4 regions of the Herbaspirillum hiltneri N3 genome follow, and region 4 is predicted to be linked to each of the others. Evidence: predicted binding sites of a transcription regulator. Region 4 holds the regulator's gene; each other region holds the start of a gene.
The links. Region 4 encodes sigma-54, which starts transcription at its own class of promoters, with help from an activator protein. Its sites were predicted from a motif close to TGGCANGNAANCTGCTTT; they were not measured.
Positions count from the first base shown of each region.

Region 1 (4,570 bases), 600 kb from region 4:
GGCGTCGTCGATGGCGCCGCCGCCGTCGCGGTTGATCTTGATGCGGGTAATTCCATAGTCAGCGCCGATCCCGAGATTGGCCAGCGGATACCACTCTGCGCCGATGGCCGCGCCGTAGATGTGGCCGGTGACCTTGCCCCAGTTCTTTTTGACGCCCGAGGCTTCGGCATAGAGACGGAAGTCCTTGCTGAAAGCGTGTTTCCAGCCGAGTTCAAGCAAGGGCGCCCAGGTTTTTTCTGAATAGCTGTCGCTGAACGTGCCGGAAGCGCCGTTCAGCGTGGCGGCGGCATTGACGTCGAGCTTGGCGCGATAGTAGCCGGCGCCGAGGCCGATGCCGAAGACGTCATTGCCTTGTCCGATCCACCATTTGTAGGCCAGCGACGCCATGTCGACCTGGATGTCGGCATTGCCGTTGCCGTTGAGGGTGGAGCCGCTGCCGAGGGGAATGGTGCGGTTGATGGCGCCGGCGTAATTCTTCTTGTACGTGAAATAGTCGAACGACAAGCCCTGGCTGTCGAACAGCAGCAGTTCTGCGCGTACGCGTGGCAACGCAGTGCGGTCGCGGTCGATGTCGCCGGACTGGTAAGAGCCGTACTGCGAGTTGGCGTTGACGCGGAAAGTCGGATCGACATAGTAGGCGCCGGCCGACAGGCTGAAGCGATCCAGCGCCGGCGAGGGGTCGGCCAGCGCGCTGGCCGACGTCAGCGCAAGCGCACTGCCGGCGGCAAAATAGGTGGCGAGCTGTACGGACTTGCCGACAACCGGCAGGCAACGAATGCGACGTGACATGGGTAATCTCCTCCAGGCGGGTGGTGCGAATCCAAGGTGGCGTTCAATGTGCCAAACAACATGCCAAAGACAGTTGATGCGATGGATGTTAACAACCGCTTTGCTTGCGGTAGATAGGCGTCTTCCTCAATTTCCTGTAGGAAAAGGCGAGTGGCGGAGTAGGGGATGCGGCATGGGCGAGGCGACCGCGTTGCGGTTTTCTGGTTTGATTTTTGCTTGATTGTTGCCTGCAAGTGCAGCCGCGGCATGTAGCCAATGTACATCACAAGATGATGGAAAGTGTGCCGCATTTTCCAAATGGGTTACTATTCGCCCGCTGCAGCCAGGGATATTCGGGAGGGCATGCAGCGTGGAGGTATGGCAACATGAAGCCGGCATTAGTCCGGTACCGGATGTGCCACAGCCACCCAGACCCGTAACGAGTTCGGAAGCGATTTACGATGTCCAGGCGAACATTGGAACCTCACATGCGCAATCTACGCATTGTCGTTGTCAATACCATCATCGACCATGCCGATGAGACCGACACCGACCTGCAGGAGCAGGCCGAGCGCGGCAAAGCTCTGCGCATTGGATTGCTGGAGGCGGGTTACAACATCATCGCCTCGCTGCCGGCCGACCAGTACCTGCCCGAACGCATTGCCCAGCTCCAGCCCGACATGATCATCATCGATGCCGAATCGGATGCGCGCGACGTACTCGAGCATATCGTCATCGCCACGCGCGACGAACGCCGTCCCATCGTCATGTTCACTGAAGACGACAACACCAGTACCATGGAAGCCGCCATGGAAGCCGGCGTCACCGCCTATATCGTGGCCGGGCTGCAAGCCGAACGGATCAAGCCGGTGCTCGACGTGGCGCTGGCGCGTTTCCGCCAGGAGCAGAAGCTGCTGACCGAGCTGTCGGACACCAAGCACAAGCTGGCCGAGCGCAAGGTGATCGAGCGCGCCAAGGGCCTGCTGATGTCCCGGCACAAACTGTCGGAAGACGAGGCCTATCAAAAGCTGCGCAGCATGGCCATGAACAAGAACCTCAAACTTTCCGAAATCGCCCAGCGCTTGCTGGATGTCGAGGACTTGCTCGGCTGACATTTTTTTCCTGGGGCGGCGGTGTGCATGCACCGCCAAATTGGTGCGCAGCACAAAGCCGGTGCGCCGCCGCCTTCGCAAATTCCCCTCGCTTTCGCTTCCATCGGGCCACGCAGGATTGGCGCTTTGCCTATGGGCGGCGCGGCTTTCACGCGATTTTCCATCTGCTTGGCACGCTCTTTGCTGAATCGTCTCCGTTAGCGCAAGGTTTGCGCAATGAACGATCCGGCCAATGGCGGTCGGATCCATCCAAGACAAAGGCGTCTTTCGACATGACTCAGTGCATGCCGGAGGGACGCCTTTTTTTTTGCCGCCGAAAAAATGGGGAATGCGATGGAATTCAAAGAGCAAGCGAGCAAGGCCGTGGAGGCTGTGAACGAAGTGGATTTCAAGCGTCGTCAATTGATTCAGACTGCAGGACTGGCAACGGGAGCGAGCATGTTGGGACTAGCAACAGGAGGAGCCTGGGCGGCCGGCTCGGACAAACCTGAGAAGGAAGAAGTGAAGATCGGTTTCATTCCGCTGACCGATTGCGCTTCCGTCGTGATGGCCTCGGTGCTCGGCTTCGACAAGAAATACGGCATCAAGATCGTGCTCAGCAAGGAAGCCTCCTGGGCCGGCGTGCGCGACAAGCTGACCAACGGCGAGCTGGATGCGGCGCACGTTCTGTACGGCCTCATCTATGGCGTGCAAATGGGCATCGGCGGCCAGAAGAAAGACATGGCCGTGCTCATGAGCCTGAACAATAACGGCCAGGCCATCACGCTGTCGAAAAAGATCGCCGACAAGGGGGGCGTCGACGGCCAGTCGCTGGCCAAGCTGATGCAAACCGACAAGCGCGAATACACCTTTGCGCAGACTTTCCCGACCGGTACCCACGCGATGTGGCTGTACTACTGGCTGGCCGCCAACGGCATCAATCCGATGAAGGACGCCAAGGTCATCACCGTGCCGCCGCCGCAGATGGTGGCCAACATGCGGGTCGGCAACATGGACGGCTTCTGCGTCGGCGAGCCCTGGGGCCACCGCGCGATCGTCGACGGCGTGGGCATTACCGCGACCACGACGCAAGATATCTGGAAAGATCATCCGGAAAAAGTCCTCGGCACCACGCTCGATTTCGCCAAGAAATATCCGAACACCTGCCGCGCCATGATGGCGGCGGTCCTTGAGGCCAGCAAATGGATCGATGCGTCGCTGGCCAACAAGAACAAGATGGCCGAAGTGATCGCCGACAAGTCCTACGTCAACACCAGCAAGGATGTCATCGACCAGCGCATCATGGGCCGCTACCAGAACGGCCTGGGCAAGACCTGGGACGATCCGAACTACATGAAGTTCTACAACGACGGCGCGGTCAACTTCCCGTACCTGTCGGACGGCATGTGGTTCATGACGCAGCATCGCCGCTGGGGCCTGCTCAAGGACGATCCGGATTACCTGGCCGTGGCCAAGGCGGTCAACCAGATCGACTTGTTCAAGGACGCCGCGACCATGACCAAGACCAGCATTCCGAAGGACGTGATGCGCACATCGAAGCTGATGGACGGCACCGTATGGGACGGCAAGAATCCGAAAGCCTACGCGGCTTCGTTCAAGGTCAGGGCGTAGTCAAGGCGCCAGTCAAGCCGGACCGCAGGACATTTTGCAGCAGCCTCCAGTGAAGGAATCGATATGAGCGCAGTCATGGAAACGATGATGAACGACAAACCGGCGCCGGCCGCACCGGCCGCCGGAGCAGGCGTGGCACCGGCGCCGGCTGCCGCTGCCACGCCTGCTCCGGCGGCGAAGAAGATGAAAGCGGCGAAGAAAAATCTGCCGTTTTCAGGCTGGTTCATGACGGTGCTGCCACCGGTGACCGGCCTGGCTTTCCTGGTGCTGGTGTGGCAGATCATCGCCGCCAGGACCGGCAATTTCCCGACGCCGCTGGTGACCTTGCAGGAGGCGATCAAGCTGTTTTCCGATCCGTTCTACCGCACCGGTCCCAATGACCAGGGCATCGGCTGGAACGTGCTGGCATCGCTGCAGCGCGTGGCGATCGGCTTCGGCCTGGCCGCGCTGGTAGGGATTCCGCTGGGTTTCATGATTGGCCGCGTGCGCTTTTTGTCGGGCATGTTCGGCCCCATCATCAGCTTGCTGAAACCGGTGTCACCGCTGGCCTGGCTGCCGATCGGCCTGCTCGTGTTCAAGTCGGCCAATCCGGCTGCAATCTGGTCGATCTTCATCTGCTCGATCTGGCCGATGATCATCAACACCGCCGTCGGCGTTCAGCGCGTGCCGCAGGATTACATGAACGTGGCGCGCGTGCTCAACCTGTCGGAGTGGAAGATCCTCACCAAGATCCTGTTCCCGTCGGTGCTGCCGTACATGCTCACCGGCGTGCGCCTGGCCATCGGCACCGCCTGGCTGGTGATCGTGGCGGCGGAAATGCTGACCGGCGGCGTCGGCATCGGCTTCTGGGTCTGGGATGAATGGAACAACCTGAACGTGCCGCACATCATCATCGCCATCGTCGTGATCGGTGTGGTGGGGCTGATCCTCGAACAATTGCTGGTGGCGCTGGCAAAGGCCTTCACGTATGAAGAAGTCAGCAGCTGAGACTGAGCTGCGCCCGATATCGATGCAACGACTTAACGCTTAACGAAGCAACAGGGGGTTCTGATGGACATGCATAACAAGTTTATCGACAT
Region 1 is NZ_CP011409.1:4,715,572-4,720,141, reverse strand. Features, by position in the region: gene F506_RS21230 (hypothetical protein) at 1-789, opposite strand, end outside; gene F506_RS21225 (ANTAR domain-containing response regulator) at 1,257-1,880, shown strand; gene F506_RS21220 (CmpA/NrtA family ABC transporter substrate-binding protein) at 2,319-3,491, shown strand; gene ntrB (nitrate ABC transporter permease) at 3,555-4,478, shown strand; gene F506_RS21210 (ABC transporter ATP-binding protein) at 4,542-4,570, shown strand, end outside.
Region 1: a site for sigma-54 is predicted at 2,050-2,067, ahead of F506_RS21220 (CmpA/NrtA family ABC transporter substrate-binding protein). Genes of this name have one in related genera too.

Region 2 (4,570 bases), 2.0 Mb from region 4:
AACATGCGCTGAAGCTGGCGGCGTCGCTCAATCGTTTGCGCCTGTGCGGATTCGGTTTGTCGATCGACGATTTCGGTTCGGGCATTTCGACCATGAAGCTATTGTCGCAAATGCCGTTCACGGAGATCCGCATCGATCGGCACTTCGTGCGCCAGTTCCTCCGCCAGCCGCAATGCCGTGTCATCGTGGAATCCATCATCGGCATCGCCAAGCGCCTGAAGCTTATCGTTACCGCAGAAGGCATCGAGAATGCGCGCCAAATGGAGATCCTCGCCGCCATGGGATGCGGACGCGGGCAGGGCTATATTGTTGTGCCGATGCGCCAGGAAGACTTCCTGAACAAGGTCGGAGCCAATCAATTGTTTAATAACGGCCTAATAAATGCCTGAGTTTTCTATTGAATTTTTGCTATCTTTGATACACTCGATCGTAATTCGGCTGGTCGGGAGTTCCACTTTTTGTCATCGTATCCAGGCGAAGCGCACATCGATTTCGATGTCTAGCGGTTTTCTGCGTGAATGACCGTCTGCGAAAGGACGCCATGATGACCTGGACTGCGACAAAGGCAATTCGTATTGCACTGCTCGACGATCATGCCGTGGTCCGGCATGGACTCGCGACGCGGTTGACTGAAGAATCTGATTTCGAGGTGGTCGGCGCCTATGCCGCCAGCAAGGACATGATGGCGGCCCTGCGCGCCTTGCCGGCCGATATCCTGTTGATCGATTATTCTCTCGGGGCCAACGACATCGACGGCCTCAATCTGATCCGGGCACTCAAGGTGCGTTTTCCCGACAGTAAAATCCTCGTCTCTTCCTCACATTACAATCCTGCTACGGTTGCGCTGGCGATGCGCGCCGGCGCACGTGGTTTCGTGGGCAAGGAGCAGGAATTGTCCGAACTGATCGCGGCAGTGCGTTCAGTGGCAGTGGGGCGCGTACACCTGAATCCGTTGATGGCGGCGGAAATCTCCTCCATGCTGTCCAGCAACGGCTCCGACGAAGAATCGGCGAACGGCGATTCGCTCACCGATAACGTCGAATTGTCGCCGCGCGAACGTGAAGTGCTGCGCTGTTGCCTGGAAGGGATGAGCGTCACCCAGATCGCGGAAAAATTCGCGCGCAGCGTCAAGACCATCAGCGGCCAGAAGCAGGCGGCCTTTCGCAAGCTGGGCGTGCGTAACGACAATGAGCTGTTTAAAATCCAGCATCAACTCCAAGACATATAAGGACGCATCATGAACACGACTGCTACCGCTCCTTTGCTGCAGATTCTTGTCGTCGACGATTCCGCGACCAGCCGCGTCGTCATCGAGAAGCAACTGAAGAAACTGGGCTGCGACGTAGCGACGGCGCAGGACGGCAACTCCGGACTTGCTGCAATGCAGGACGGTGAATTCGATCTGGTGCTGCTGGATTGCCAGATGCCGGACATGAGCGGGTATGACGTGGCGAAGATTTTCCGCCGGCGCGAACAGGAAGAAGAGCTGGTGCACACTCCCATCATCGCCATCTCGGCTGAGACCGATACCGCCCACATGCAGCTGTGTCTCGACAGCGGCATGGATGGAGTACTCGGCAAGCCCCTGCCGGTCGACGAACTGAAAAAAATGCTGTCGCTGTGGTGCGACGTCGACGTCTCGGCGGCAGCGCCGATGAATATCGATGACTTGCGCAGCGTGGATCTGAGGGCGTTGTTTCGGACGACGTCGCTTGAGGATTTTGCGGTTCTGCAGGCATCCGCGACAGAGGCCGATATGGCATCCGTCGGACGGCTGGCGCATCGCATGAAGGGAGCGGCACTCACGATGGCCGCCGCCGACATCGTCGCGACGCTGGAACGCATCGAAGCGATTGCGATGCATCGCCTTTCGGCACCCTCGGATCTGGCGGCTGAGGTCTCGATGCTCGGACGGCAATTGCAGTCAATCTGAATCTGATTTGTAGGAACAATCGGCCCGCACTAGCGGGCCGATTTTTTTTTGACGAAAACGGATGGCCTGCCGGTCAGGCCCGATTCGGTTCAGGCGCCGATCCACGGCAGACCGGCCTTGCACCATCCTTCGACTGTCTTGCGATGGCCCGCGCTGTCCTTGTTGCCTTCAAAACCTTCCAGGATGTCATAGCAGTGCGCATAGTTGTTTTCTGTCGCCAGTTTGGCGGCATGGCGGGAACGGACACCCGAGCGGCACAGGAACAGCAAGATCGTCTGCTTATCGGCAAGGGCGCCTAGCTGTTCCAGGAATTGCGGATTGGGCGTGTTCTCCGGGTAGAGATTCCATTGCACCGCCAGATGCTGTTCGGCCGGAATTACAACCTGGCCGACCCAGTCGCGTTCCGCCTTGGTGCGCACGTCGACCAGTTTGACGGCCGGATTTCCCTGCAGCAGGGCAAACGCCTCTTGCGGCGTGACTGCGCCCGCATAGGGAAACTGCCCGGCTTGGGCACGTTGAGTTGCGGTCGAGAGAATATCGCTGGAGCTTGTCATGAAGAGTCCTTAAAGAGTTGCCGGAAAGATACCTAACTTATTTCATTGACGCTATCACGTATAAAATTCGCACCAAAATAATGCATTAGTAATGGCGTGCATTTTATTGGTGCAAAAAAGTGTAATTGCACCATAATTGAACATTATTGAAATCGCCGTGCACTGCTCGGAAACGCCCACCAGCCAATAACTCCCTAAAATATGCCATAAGCATCAACGTGAGGCAGTTGGTGGCATGGAATCTGCTATCATTCCCGCCTGAGTTCTGGCGCACTATCTGTTGTATTTGCTGCACACATCAAGTCGCACGTAGTCGGCTCATCACCCAAATTGTACAAATTTATACTACTTCCTCGTTTTAGGAGATTCGCATGGCAAGGACGGCCGCAGAGGTTTTGAAGTTGGTGAAAGACAATGAAGTCAAGTTTGTTGATTTCCGTTTTGCCGACACCCGGGGTAAAGAGCAACACGTAACTGTTCCCGTTTCCCACTTCGACATCGACAAGTTCGAATCGGGTCACGCATTCGACGGTTCCTCGATCGCCGGCTGGAAGGGTATCGAAGCTTCGGACATGTTGCTGATTCCTGATCCAAATACTGCCAACATCGACCCGTTCATGGAAGAAACCACATTGTTCATGCAATGTGACGTGATCGAGCCATCCGATGGCAAGGGTTACGACCGTGACCCGCGTTCCATCGCCAAGCGCGCTGAAGCGTACCTGAAGTCCTCGGGCCTGGGCGACACAGCCTACTTCGGTCCAGAGCCAGAATTCTTCATCTTCGACGGCGTGCGTTGGGGTGCGGACATGTCCGGTTCCTTCGTCAAGATCGAATCCGAAGAAGCATCGTGGAGCTCCGGCGCCAAGCTCGAAGGCGGCAACACCGGCCACCGTCCTGTCGTCAAGGGCGGCTACTTCCCAGTGCCACCGGTCGACAGCTTCCAGGACATGCGTTCGGAAATGTCCCTGATCCTCGAATCCCTGGGCATCCCTGTTGAAGTGCACCACCACGAAGTGGCCGGCGCAGGTCAAAACGAACTGGGCACCAAGTTCTCGACCCTGGTTGAGCGCGCCGACTGGACACAAACACTGAAGTATGTGATCTGGAACGTTGCGCACACCTATGGCAAGACAGCGACCTTCATGCCTAAGCCGCTGGTCGGCGACAACGGCTCCGGCATGCACGTTCACCAATCGGTCTGGAAAGACGGCAAGAACCTGTTCGCAGGCGACGGCTATGCCGGTCTGTCCGAATTCGCGCTGTTCTACATCGGCGGCATCATCAAGCACGCCAAGGCGTTGAACGCGATCACCAACCCAGGCACCAACTCGTACAAGCGTCTGGTTCCAGGTTTCGAAGCACCGGTCAAGCTGGCTTACTCGGCACGCAACCGTTCCGCATCGATCCGCATTCCACACGTTGCGAATCCTAAGGGCCGCCGTATCGAAACACGTTTCCCTGATCCGCTGGCGAACCCGTACCTGTGCTTCTCGGCTCTGCTGATGGCAGGTCTGGACGGCGTGCAGAACAAGATCCATCCAGGCGAAGCCGCTTCGAAGGACCTGTACCACCTGCCGCCGGAAGAAGACAAGCTGATCCCGACAGTCTGTGCATCGCTGGAAGAAGCGCTGGACGCACTGAACAAGGACCGCGAGTTCCTGACACGCGGCGGCGTCTTCACCGACAGCATGATCGATGCCTACCTGGACCTGAAGGGCCAGGAAGTGCAGCGCTATCGCATGACGACACACCCAATCGAATTCGACATGTACTACTCGCTGTAATCGTCGATTTTGTATTGATAAAAAAGGGAAGCTTGCTTCCCTTTTTTTATGCGCGCGGCATTTTTTCATTTGTGTCGGGCGGACCCTGTTTGTTCGTCGGCGGGTCTTGTCTTACACTTGGTTCCATCGCATTTTTCAGGCTCGGGCCAATGAAATTTTCAGTACTTGCCGCACTGTCAGGCCTGGCCTGCGCCGCCTTCGTGGAAGCCGCCTCGGCGCAAGACGAGGTCTATGTCTGCGTCGACCGGAATGGCATCACCGAATACCGCAACACCGGCATCAGCAAGGAATGCCGC
Region 2 is NZ_CP011409.1:3,339,302-3,343,871, reverse strand. Features, by position in the region: gene F506_RS15260 (EAL domain-containing response regulator) at 1-389, shown strand, start outside; gene F506_RS15255 (response regulator transcription factor) at 545-1,228, shown strand; gene F506_RS15250 (response regulator) at 1,238-1,933, shown strand; gene F506_RS15245 (rhodanese-like domain-containing protein) at 2,023-2,487, opposite strand; gene glnA (type I glutamate--ammonia ligase) at 2,859-4,274, shown strand; gene F506_RS15235 (hypothetical protein) at 4,424-4,570, shown strand, end outside.
Region 2: a site for sigma-54 is predicted at 2,719-2,736, ahead of glnA (type I glutamate--ammonia ligase). Genes of this name have one in related genera too.

Region 3 (4,570 bases), 1.0 Mb from region 4:
TGCTGGCGGCGATCGGCGCGGCGATGCAGATTCCCGGCGGCGCCATCGGCCTGATTGCGATGCTGCCGCTGCTGGGTTACACCTGCGGCCAGTTCCTGATCGTGCCGCTCAGCGACTTGCATGAGAATCGCCGCCTGATCGTGCGGCTGCTGGCGGGTTGCGCCGCCTGTCTCGGCGTGGCGATGTTCAGCACGCACACCTGGCTGTTCCTGACGGCGATTTTCCTGGCCGGCGTCTTGTCGAGTGCGATCCAGATGCTGGTGCCGATGGCCGCCTTCATGAGCGAAGAAACGCATCGCGGCCGTGTCATCGGCAATGTGATGAGCGGCCTGATGCTGGGCATCATGCTGTCGCGTCCGATGGCCGGATGGCTGGCGAGCGTGGCGGGGTGGCGTGCGGTGTACGGCTTGCTGGCGCTGATCGTGGCGATGCTGGCGCTGGTGCTGGGCCGCGTATTGCCGGAGCGTCATCCGCAACAAACCCCGCGTTACCGGGACATCCTGGCCTCGCTGTGGCAATTGCTGCGCAGCGAGCCTGTCCTGCAATACGGCGCGCTGACCGGAGCGCTCGGCATGGCGGCGTATATGTCGTACTGGACCACGATTGCCTTGCTGCTGGTGCAGGAACCCTTTTCGCTCGGCGCAGGCGGCATCGCCGTGTTCGCGCTGGTCGGCGCCAGCGCAGTGTGCGCGACGCCCTTCGCGGGCCGCGCCGGCGATCGCGGACGGGGGCGCCTGGCCTCCCATCTGAGCCATCTTGGGATGCTCGCAGCGGGCTTGATCGCGGGCGTCGCCGGCAGCGGCTGGGGCGGCTTTGATGTCCATGCGCACGCCGGCATGGCGCTGGTGTTTCTGGGGGTTGCCGCCATCCTGCTCGACGGCGGTGTGGCCGCCGACCAGACGCTGGAACGCCGCAAGATCAACCTGCTGCCGCCGCAATTGCGCGGTCGTCTCAACGGCCTGTTCGTCGGCCTCCTGTTCATCGGCGGCGCGATCGGTGCGGCGCTGTCGGGATTTGCGTGGAAGCTGGGCGGCTGGACGGCGGTGTGCCTGTTGCAATTGCTGTTCTCCGCCACGATCGCCTGCTTGGCATACGGACAACATCGCCGCTGAACCTGGCGCGCTGTTACAAATCGCCAACAGGAGGCGGCGAACCAAGGCGTGCAGGTTTCGTCATACCGTTATCTCAATCTGTCGAGGAGGTAACGTGGCAAGCCAGGAAACGCAGCAACAATACCAACCACGCTGGCGCATCGCCGATCTGGATTTCTCGCGCATCGATCTGCAACGCGTACGCGACGATGAAAACACTTTCTACCTGGTGACCTGCGCCTCGTTCGTCGAAAGCGGCTCCGATCTGTATACCCACAACCTGGTCGACTTCTTCCGCGACAATGCAGAAGTGGCCGCGTGGCTGCGCGAACAATGGGAAGTGGAGGAGTTGCAGCACGGCGCGGCATTGCGTGCCTACGTCGAGCATGTCTGGCCCGAATTCGACTGGCAACAGGCCTACGACGGCTTCCTCGCCGAATATGCCGGCTACTGCAAGGTCGAACTGCTGGAACCGACCAAGGCGCTGGAGATGGCGGCGCGCTGCGTGGTCGAAACCGGCACCGCGACCTACTACCGCGCGCTGTCGCGCAGCGTGCAGGAACCGGTGTTGCAGGAACTGGCGGCGCGCATCTCGCACGACGAGGTCAACCACTACAAGCATTTCTACAAATACTTCCGCCAATATAGCCGGAGCGAAGGCATCAGCCGCTCGCGCGTACTCGGCACCTTGGGTCGCCGGACACTGGAAATGCGCAACGAAGACGCCGATTGCGCCATCCGTCATGCGCTGAAATTCCGCGAGCCGTTGCGCGCCGGTGATCCCGCTTACTTAAGACAGCTGAGCGCACGCATGAACGCCATCGTGCGCACCAATTTGACGCCGGACATGACCTTGAAGATGATCATGCGCCCGCTGGAGCTGCCGCCCAAGGTGCAAAGCTGGGTGCAATATCCTATCCGCCAACTGATGCAATACGTGTTTTTGCGCTAAAAACAAACATGTACCCGCCGATTTGCTCTGTTCTGGGGCAAATCACCGTAAACCGCACGACAACGTACCGCCACCATTTTTGCCGTCACTAAAATGGTGCAATAGTCTGCGCCCGCTTCCGCAAAGCCGGAAAAATCAAGAGAGATTGACGAACTGTCATTGGCACGCAATCTGCTAAAGCAGGAAGGCAGTCAACAAACTCTCATTGATTCTTCTAACTGTAGGAGCACTTCATGTCACGTCGTACTATCCTAAAAGCAACAGCACTCGGCGCGTTCGCACTTGCAGCATCCTCCTGGCTCCCAGCCGCGTTCGCCGCGGATACCATCAAGGTCGGCATCCTGCACTCGCTGTCGGGCACAATGGCCATCTCCGAAACATCGCTCAAAGATGTGGCGCTGATGACAATCGATGAAATCAACGCCAACGGCGGCGTCATGGGCAAGAAGCTCGAACCCGTGATCGTTGACCCCGCATCCAACTGGCCACTGTTCGCTGAAAAAGCGCGCCAGCTGATTTCGCAAGACAAGGTTTCCGTCGTCTTCGGCTGCTGGACTTCGGTCTCGCGCAAATCGGTGCTGCCGGTCTTCAAGGAATTGAACAGCCTGTTGTTCTACCCGGTCCAGTACGAAGGCGAAGAGCTGGAAAAGAACGTCTTCTACACCGGCGCAGCGCCTAACCAGCAAGCCATTCCCGCCACCGAATACCTGATGTCGAAAGAAGGCGGCGGCGCCAAGCGCTTCGTCCTGCTGGGCACCGACTATGTGTACCCACGCACCACCAACAAGATTCTGCGCGCCTTCCTGCACAGCAAGGGCGTGAAGGATTCCGACATCGATGAAGTCTACACACCGTTCGGCCACTCCGATTACCAGACCATCGTCGCCAACATCAAGAAGTTTGCAGCAGGCGGCAAGACTGCCGTGATCTCGACCATCAACGGCGACTCCAACGTGCCGTTCTACAAGGAACTGGGCAACGCCGGCCTGAAGGCGACCGACGTGCCTGTCGTGGCGTTCTCGGTGGGTGAAGAAGAACTGCGCGGCGTCGACACCAAGCCGCTGGTCGGCCACCTGGCTGCCTGGAACTACTTCGAGTCCGTGAAGAACCCGGTCAACACCGCCTTCATCAAGAAGTGGAAAGCCTACGCCAAGGCCAAGGGCCTGCCGAACGCCGACACCGTCGTGACCAATGATCCGATGGAAGCGACTTACGTCGGCATCTACATGTGGAAGCAGGCAGTCGAGAAGGCCAAGACCACCGACACCGACAAGGTGATCGCAGCGATGGGCGGCCAGACCTTCAAGGCGCCGTCCGGCTACACGCTGGAAATGGACAAGACCAACCATCACCTGCACAAACCTGTGATGATCGGCGAAATCAAGGCCGACGGTCAGTTCAACGTGGTCAACAAGACCAAGACCACCATCCGTGCGCAGCCATGGAGCCCGTACATCCCGGGCAACGAAAGCAAGCAAAAGATGTAAGGCAGTCGCTTGCCATGTTTTGAGCAGTCCCCGCTGCATGTTCCATGCGGCGGTTTGCAAGACCTTGCACCGGGCGTTCGACATCCCGTCCGGTGCAATCCATGCTCCGCTCCGCACCAAAGTTCTTTGCTGGAATGCGGACATGAATCTCAGATAAGCGCCGCGAGACCGACTTTCTTTCCGTCTTGCCTTGCCACCGAAAAGAACCATGAGACTTCTTCCCAAGATAATTGCGTCCACCTTGCTGACAGGCTGGCTGTGCACCCAGGCGATCAGCGCGCATGCCGCGATCGATCCGGCGCTGCTCAAGCCGCTGGCCGGCGACGACCCTGATGCGCGTATCGCCGCCGTCACGCAGATCGCTGCGCTGGCCAATGCCGACGCCCAGAAAATCCTCAATGCCATCAACAGCGATGCGCTGTACGCCACGCCTGCCGGCGACGTGCTGATCATCGAAGACAGCGATGCCTTCAATCCCGCCACCGACAAGACCGGCCCAGCGCCTGACGACGCCGAGGGCATCACCATCAACAATCGCCTGCGCGGTGTCGTCGAAGGTGCGCTGTCGGGACTCAAGCTGTTCTCGCCGGATCGCGCCACACGGCTGACGGCTGCGACGGAATTGCTGAAGACCGCCGACGCTGCGCAAACCCCGCTGATCAGCAAGGCGCTGGCGGCGGAAAAGGATCCGCAAATCCAGGAAGTGCTCAAACAGGTTGTCGCCACCGCCAACCTGCATGCACCTGACGCGGCAGCACGCAAGGCCGCCGTCAAAGCGCTGGCCGAGACTACCAACGCCAACCTGAAGCCGGTGCTGGAACAAATGCTGGCCAAAAATCCTGACGGCAGCTATGTCGAAACCGATGAAGGCGTGCGCATCGAAGCAGTCCGCACGCTGTCGGCGCTGGACCGCCATCTATCCATCACCGAGTTCGTCGGCAAGCTGTTCTACGGCGTCTCGCTGGGCAGCGTGCTGCTGCTGGCCGCGCTGGGCCTGGCGATCACCTTCGGCCTGATGGGCATCATCAACATGGCGCACG
Region 3 is NZ_CP011409.1:4,289,533-4,294,102, forward strand. Features, by position in the region: gene F506_RS19425 (MFS transporter) at 1-1,112, shown strand, start outside; gene F506_RS19430 (ferritin-like domain-containing protein) at 1,207-2,043, shown strand; gene urtA (urea ABC transporter substrate-binding protein) at 2,277-3,530, shown strand; gene urtB (urea ABC transporter permease subunit UrtB) at 3,739-4,570, shown strand, end outside.
Region 3: a site for sigma-54 is predicted at 2,204-2,221, ahead of urtA (urea ABC transporter substrate-binding protein). Genes of this name have one in related genera too.

Region 4 (4,570 bases):
TGCCGCGCGTCCGCGCAGCAAGCCGGATTATTACGTCGAGAAGTTCAGCTACGTGAAGATGTCTGAAACCGGCCATCCGCGCTACGACATCACCGGCGAAAAAATGGTCCACTTCCCCATTGACGATTCGTTCGAGGTGACCTTGCCCGTGATCACCAGCCTGGCGCCGGAAAAGCCATCGATGACACTGCGCTCGAAACGGGCCAGGATTGAAGATGACAACACCAAGATCCACATGTACGACAACGTCAATGCCGATCGCCCGGCCTTCGGCACCGCCGAGGACATGCACCTGAAGACCGAATACCTGCTGCTGCTGCCCGACGAAGACATCGCCCGCACCGACAAGCCGGTCGAAATCACGATGGGCCAATCCATCATGACCGGCACCGGCATGATCGCCAACAATGCGACGCAGGAATTCCAGTTGCTACACAATGTGCGCGGCACGTACCAGCCGCGTACCCGGCCGGCCCGTTAGCCTTCAGCCCCCACGCCAATTGGCATAATCCAAACGAGATACTTGCGCAGGATCCTATGAAAACGACATCCCTACTGCCGCTGCTTACCGTGCTCCTGATGGGCATCGCCGGCGTCGCACGCGCCGAACGCGCCGACACGGAAAAGCCGACCCGCATCGAAGCCGAGCAAATGGTCTACGACGACGTCAAGCAGGTGAAGACGTTCACCGGCAACGTCGTGCTCACGCGCGGCACGCTGCTGATCAAGGCCGGCAAGGTCGTGCTGACCACCGACCCGGCCGGCTATGAACTGGCGATCCTGTATGCGGCGCCCGGCCAGCTGGCGAGCTTCCGCCAGAAGCGCGACGGCGGTCCGAACCTCTGGATCGAAGGCCAGGCGGAGCGTATCGAATACAGCGAAAAAACCGAAATCTCGAAACTGTTCACGCGCGCCCACATGCAGCGCATGGACGGCCCGCGCGTGACCGATGAAGTCAACGGCGAGTTCATCTCCTACGACAGCCGCGCCGAATTCTATTCGGTCAACAACACCAACACCGGCGAAAGCAAACCCGGCGGCGGTCGCATCACCGCGATCATCCAGCCGCGCGTCGATTCTTCGAAGGGCCAATAAGATGGCGATCAGTTCTCTCGTTGTCCGCGGATTGCAAAAGAGCTACGGCGCGCGCCAGGTCGTGCGCGACGTTTCGCTGGAAGTCGCCAGCGGCGAAGTGGTCGGCCTGCTCGGCCCCAACGGCGCCGGCAAGACCACCTCGTTCTACATGATCGTCGGCCTGGTGCCGTCCGACGGCGGCGAGATCGATCTCGACGGTGCGGCGATTTCGCGACTGCCGATTCACGAGCGGGCGCAACTCGGCCTGTCCTACCTGCCGCAGGAAGCATCGGTGTTCCGCAAGCTCAACGTGGAAGACAACATCCGCGCCGTGCTGGAACTGCGCAAAGAAAACGGCGTGTCGCTCAGCCGCGATGAAATCGAAGGCCGCCTCAACAGCCTGCTGCACGAATTGCAGATCGAGAAGCTACGTGAAAGCCCGGCCCTGTCGCTGTCCGGCGGTGAACGCCGGCGCGTCGAAATCGCCCGTGCGCTGGCGACCGATCCGCGCTTCGTTCTGCTCGACGAACCGTTCGCCGGTATCGATCCGATCGCCGTGATCGAGATCCAGCGCATCGTGCGCTTCCTCAAGGAACGCGGCATCGGCGTGCTCATCACCGACCACAACGTGCGCGAAACGCTGGGCATCTGCGACCGTGCCTACATCATCAATCAGGGTACCGTGCTGGCCAGCGGCAGCCCCGACGACATCATCGCCGATGAGTCCGTTCGCCGCGTGTATCTCGGCGAACACTTCCGCATGTAGCACCCAGGCCACCTGAAAACTGAATGAAACAATCCCTCCAGCTTCGCACCTCCCAGCATCTGGCATTGACGCCGCAGTTGCAGCAGTCGATCCGTTTGCTGCAGCTGTCGACGCTGGAGCTGCACCAGGAACTGGAACAGATCCTGTCGGACAATCCGCTGCTGGAACGCCTCGATGACGCGCTCGACAATTCCGTGCGGCTGCTGGCCGACGGCGCCATCAGCAGCCCGCCTTCGGCGCAGGCCGATCCGGTCGAGAACACCGCGGCCAGCGCCGCCCCGGCTGAAGGCGAAGCCGGCGATCCGCAGGACAGCGTAGTCGGCGACGACCACGCCGGCGGCGACACCGACTGGAGCTTCGACGACGTCGCCCGCACCGGCAAGACGCCCGACGACGAAGATTCGCGTCCGCAACTCGAAGCGCATGACATCACGCTGCGCGAACATCTGCAGGAGCAGACGCGCCTGACGGTGCGCAGCCTGCGCGACCGCGCGCTGATCGAACTGATCGTCGATGCGATCGATGACCATGGCTATCTGGAAGAGTCGCTCGAAGAAATCCACGCGCGCTTGCCCGAAGAACTGGAAATCGAACTTGACGAACTGACCATTGCGCTGAAGCTGCTGCAGAGCTTCGACCCGGCCGGCATCGGCGCACGCAGCGCGTCCGAATGCCTGGCGCTGCAGATCCGGCGCTTGCCGAAAGTTGCCTTTGTCACACGCCGGTTGGCGCTGACGATCGTCGAAGATTATCTGGCGCTGTTCGCCCAGCGCGATTTCAACAAGATCAAGAAAGCGCTCGGCTGCGACGATGAAGACCTGCGCGAAGCGCAAGCCGTGATTCGCCAGTGCCATCCGCATCCCGGCGCCGTATTTGCATCGGGCCGATCCGACTACGTGGTGCCCGATGTCATTGTCAAGGCGGCCAAGGACGGCTGGCAGGTTTTGCTCAACCACGACGTGATGCCGCGACTGCGCGTCAACGCCATGTATGCCAATGCGCTCAAGCAAACCAAGGGCGACGGATCGCTCGGTTCGCAGCTGCAGGAAGCCAAGTGGCTGATCAAGAATATGCGGCAACGCTTCGACACAATTTTGCGTGTCGCCCAGGCAATTGTTGAGAGGCAACGCAACTTTTTTTCGCATGGCGCAGTTGCCATGCGCCCCCTTGTGTTGCGCGAAATAGCTGATACACTAGGTCTACACGAGAGCACTATTTCTCGTGTAACGACTCAGAAATACATGCTGACTCCGCATGGCATGTTTGAGTTGAAATACTTCTTCGGCAGCCACGTCGCAACGGAAACAGGAGGTGAAGCTTCCTCCACTGCGATACGGGCTCTCATCAAACAACTGATAGGAGCAGAAGACCCTAAGAACCCACTCTCTGATAGCAAGATTGCAGATATGTTGGCGGAACAGGGCATGGTGGTGGCGCGACGGACTGTCGCGAAATACCGCGAAGTGCTCAAAATCCCGCCGGTAAATCTCCGCAAATCTCTGTAAGTTTTTCTGTAGCAAAGCATCGTTGCTGTGTTCTGTTGAGTTCGGGTGTTTTGTTCTGGTGCTGCCTGCAAGCAACCGGACAATACGTAAGAACCTCCAGCAATCTCACGATAGGAGTGCTGTATGAATCTGACCATTAGTGGCCATCATCTCGATTTGACCCCTGCCATCCGCGAGTACGTGCAAAGCAAGCTGACGCGCATCAAGCGCCACTTTGACCACGTGATCGACATCAGTGTCATTCTCAGCGTAGACAAGCTGACCGAAAAAGAAAAACGCCAGAAAGCAGAAATAAACGTTCATATCAAGGGGAAAGATCTGCATGCCGAGAGCATTGCACATGACCTGTACGCCGCCATCGACATGCTGATCGACAAGCTGGATCGCCAGGTCATCAAGCACAAGGACCGCGTACAAAACCATCACTCGATGGCAAAACGCCTGCCGGAAGAACCGCTTTCCGCAGCTGCCTCGTGATAGCCAACTAGCCGGCGGACTGGACCGGCAACAGAAAAAGGGCGCGCAAGCGCCCTTTCTTGTTTCCGTGACAGCAACTTCCTCATGTATTTCGCGAGCGCTTTCCTATCTTTCAAAATCTTCTACACAATTTCTTCTCAATTTTTTCCGCCTGCTGCTGAGCTATCGAGCTGCCGGTCTTGCAATCCTGTAAATCATTTCCATGTTGGTCACAGCAGACCACAACGAGCCGTGTTGCCTGAAAGACATTTCCCTGTGCAACGGCACTCTCCCAACGCGCGCGCCCGCTTTTTCATATAATGACGGCATTGCGAACTTTTTGAAGGTGTAGTCATGAGCGAAGTCCAATCCTGGATCAAGGAAACCGTTACCCAAAACCCCGTCGTGCTGTTCATGAAGGGCACGGCGCAATTCCCGCAATGCGGCTTCTCGGGCAAGGCGATCCAGCTGCTCAAGGCCAGCGGCGCGGAAAACATCGTCACCGTCAACGTGCTGGAAAGCGCCGACGTGCGCCAGGGCATCAAGGAATACTCGAACTGGCCGACCATTCCTCAGTTGTACGTCAAGGGTGAATTCATCGGCGGCTCCGACATCCTGAGCGAAATGTACGAATCGGGCGAACTGCAAACCCTGTTCAAGGGCTGATCTCCTGTCCATCGCGACAAATTCCGCGCCGCCGCGCCAACGCCTGATCGTCGCCATCACCGGCGCAACGGGCGTGGCGTATGGCGTGCGGCTGCTCGGCGTG
Region 4 is NZ_CP011409.1:345,991-350,560, reverse strand. Features, by position in the region: gene lptC (LPS export ABC transporter periplasmic protein LptC) at 1-481, shown strand, start outside; gene lptA (lipopolysaccharide transport periplasmic protein LptA) at 538-1,095, shown strand; gene lptB (LPS export ABC transporter ATP-binding protein) at 1,097-1,840, shown strand; gene F506_RS01590 (RNA polymerase factor sigma-54) at 1,864-3,345, shown strand; gene hpf (ribosome hibernation-promoting factor, HPF/YfiA family) at 3,469-3,822, shown strand; gene grxD (Grx4 family monothiol glutaredoxin) at 4,156-4,467, shown strand; gene F506_RS01575 (UbiX family flavin prenyltransferase) at 4,541-4,570, shown strand, end outside.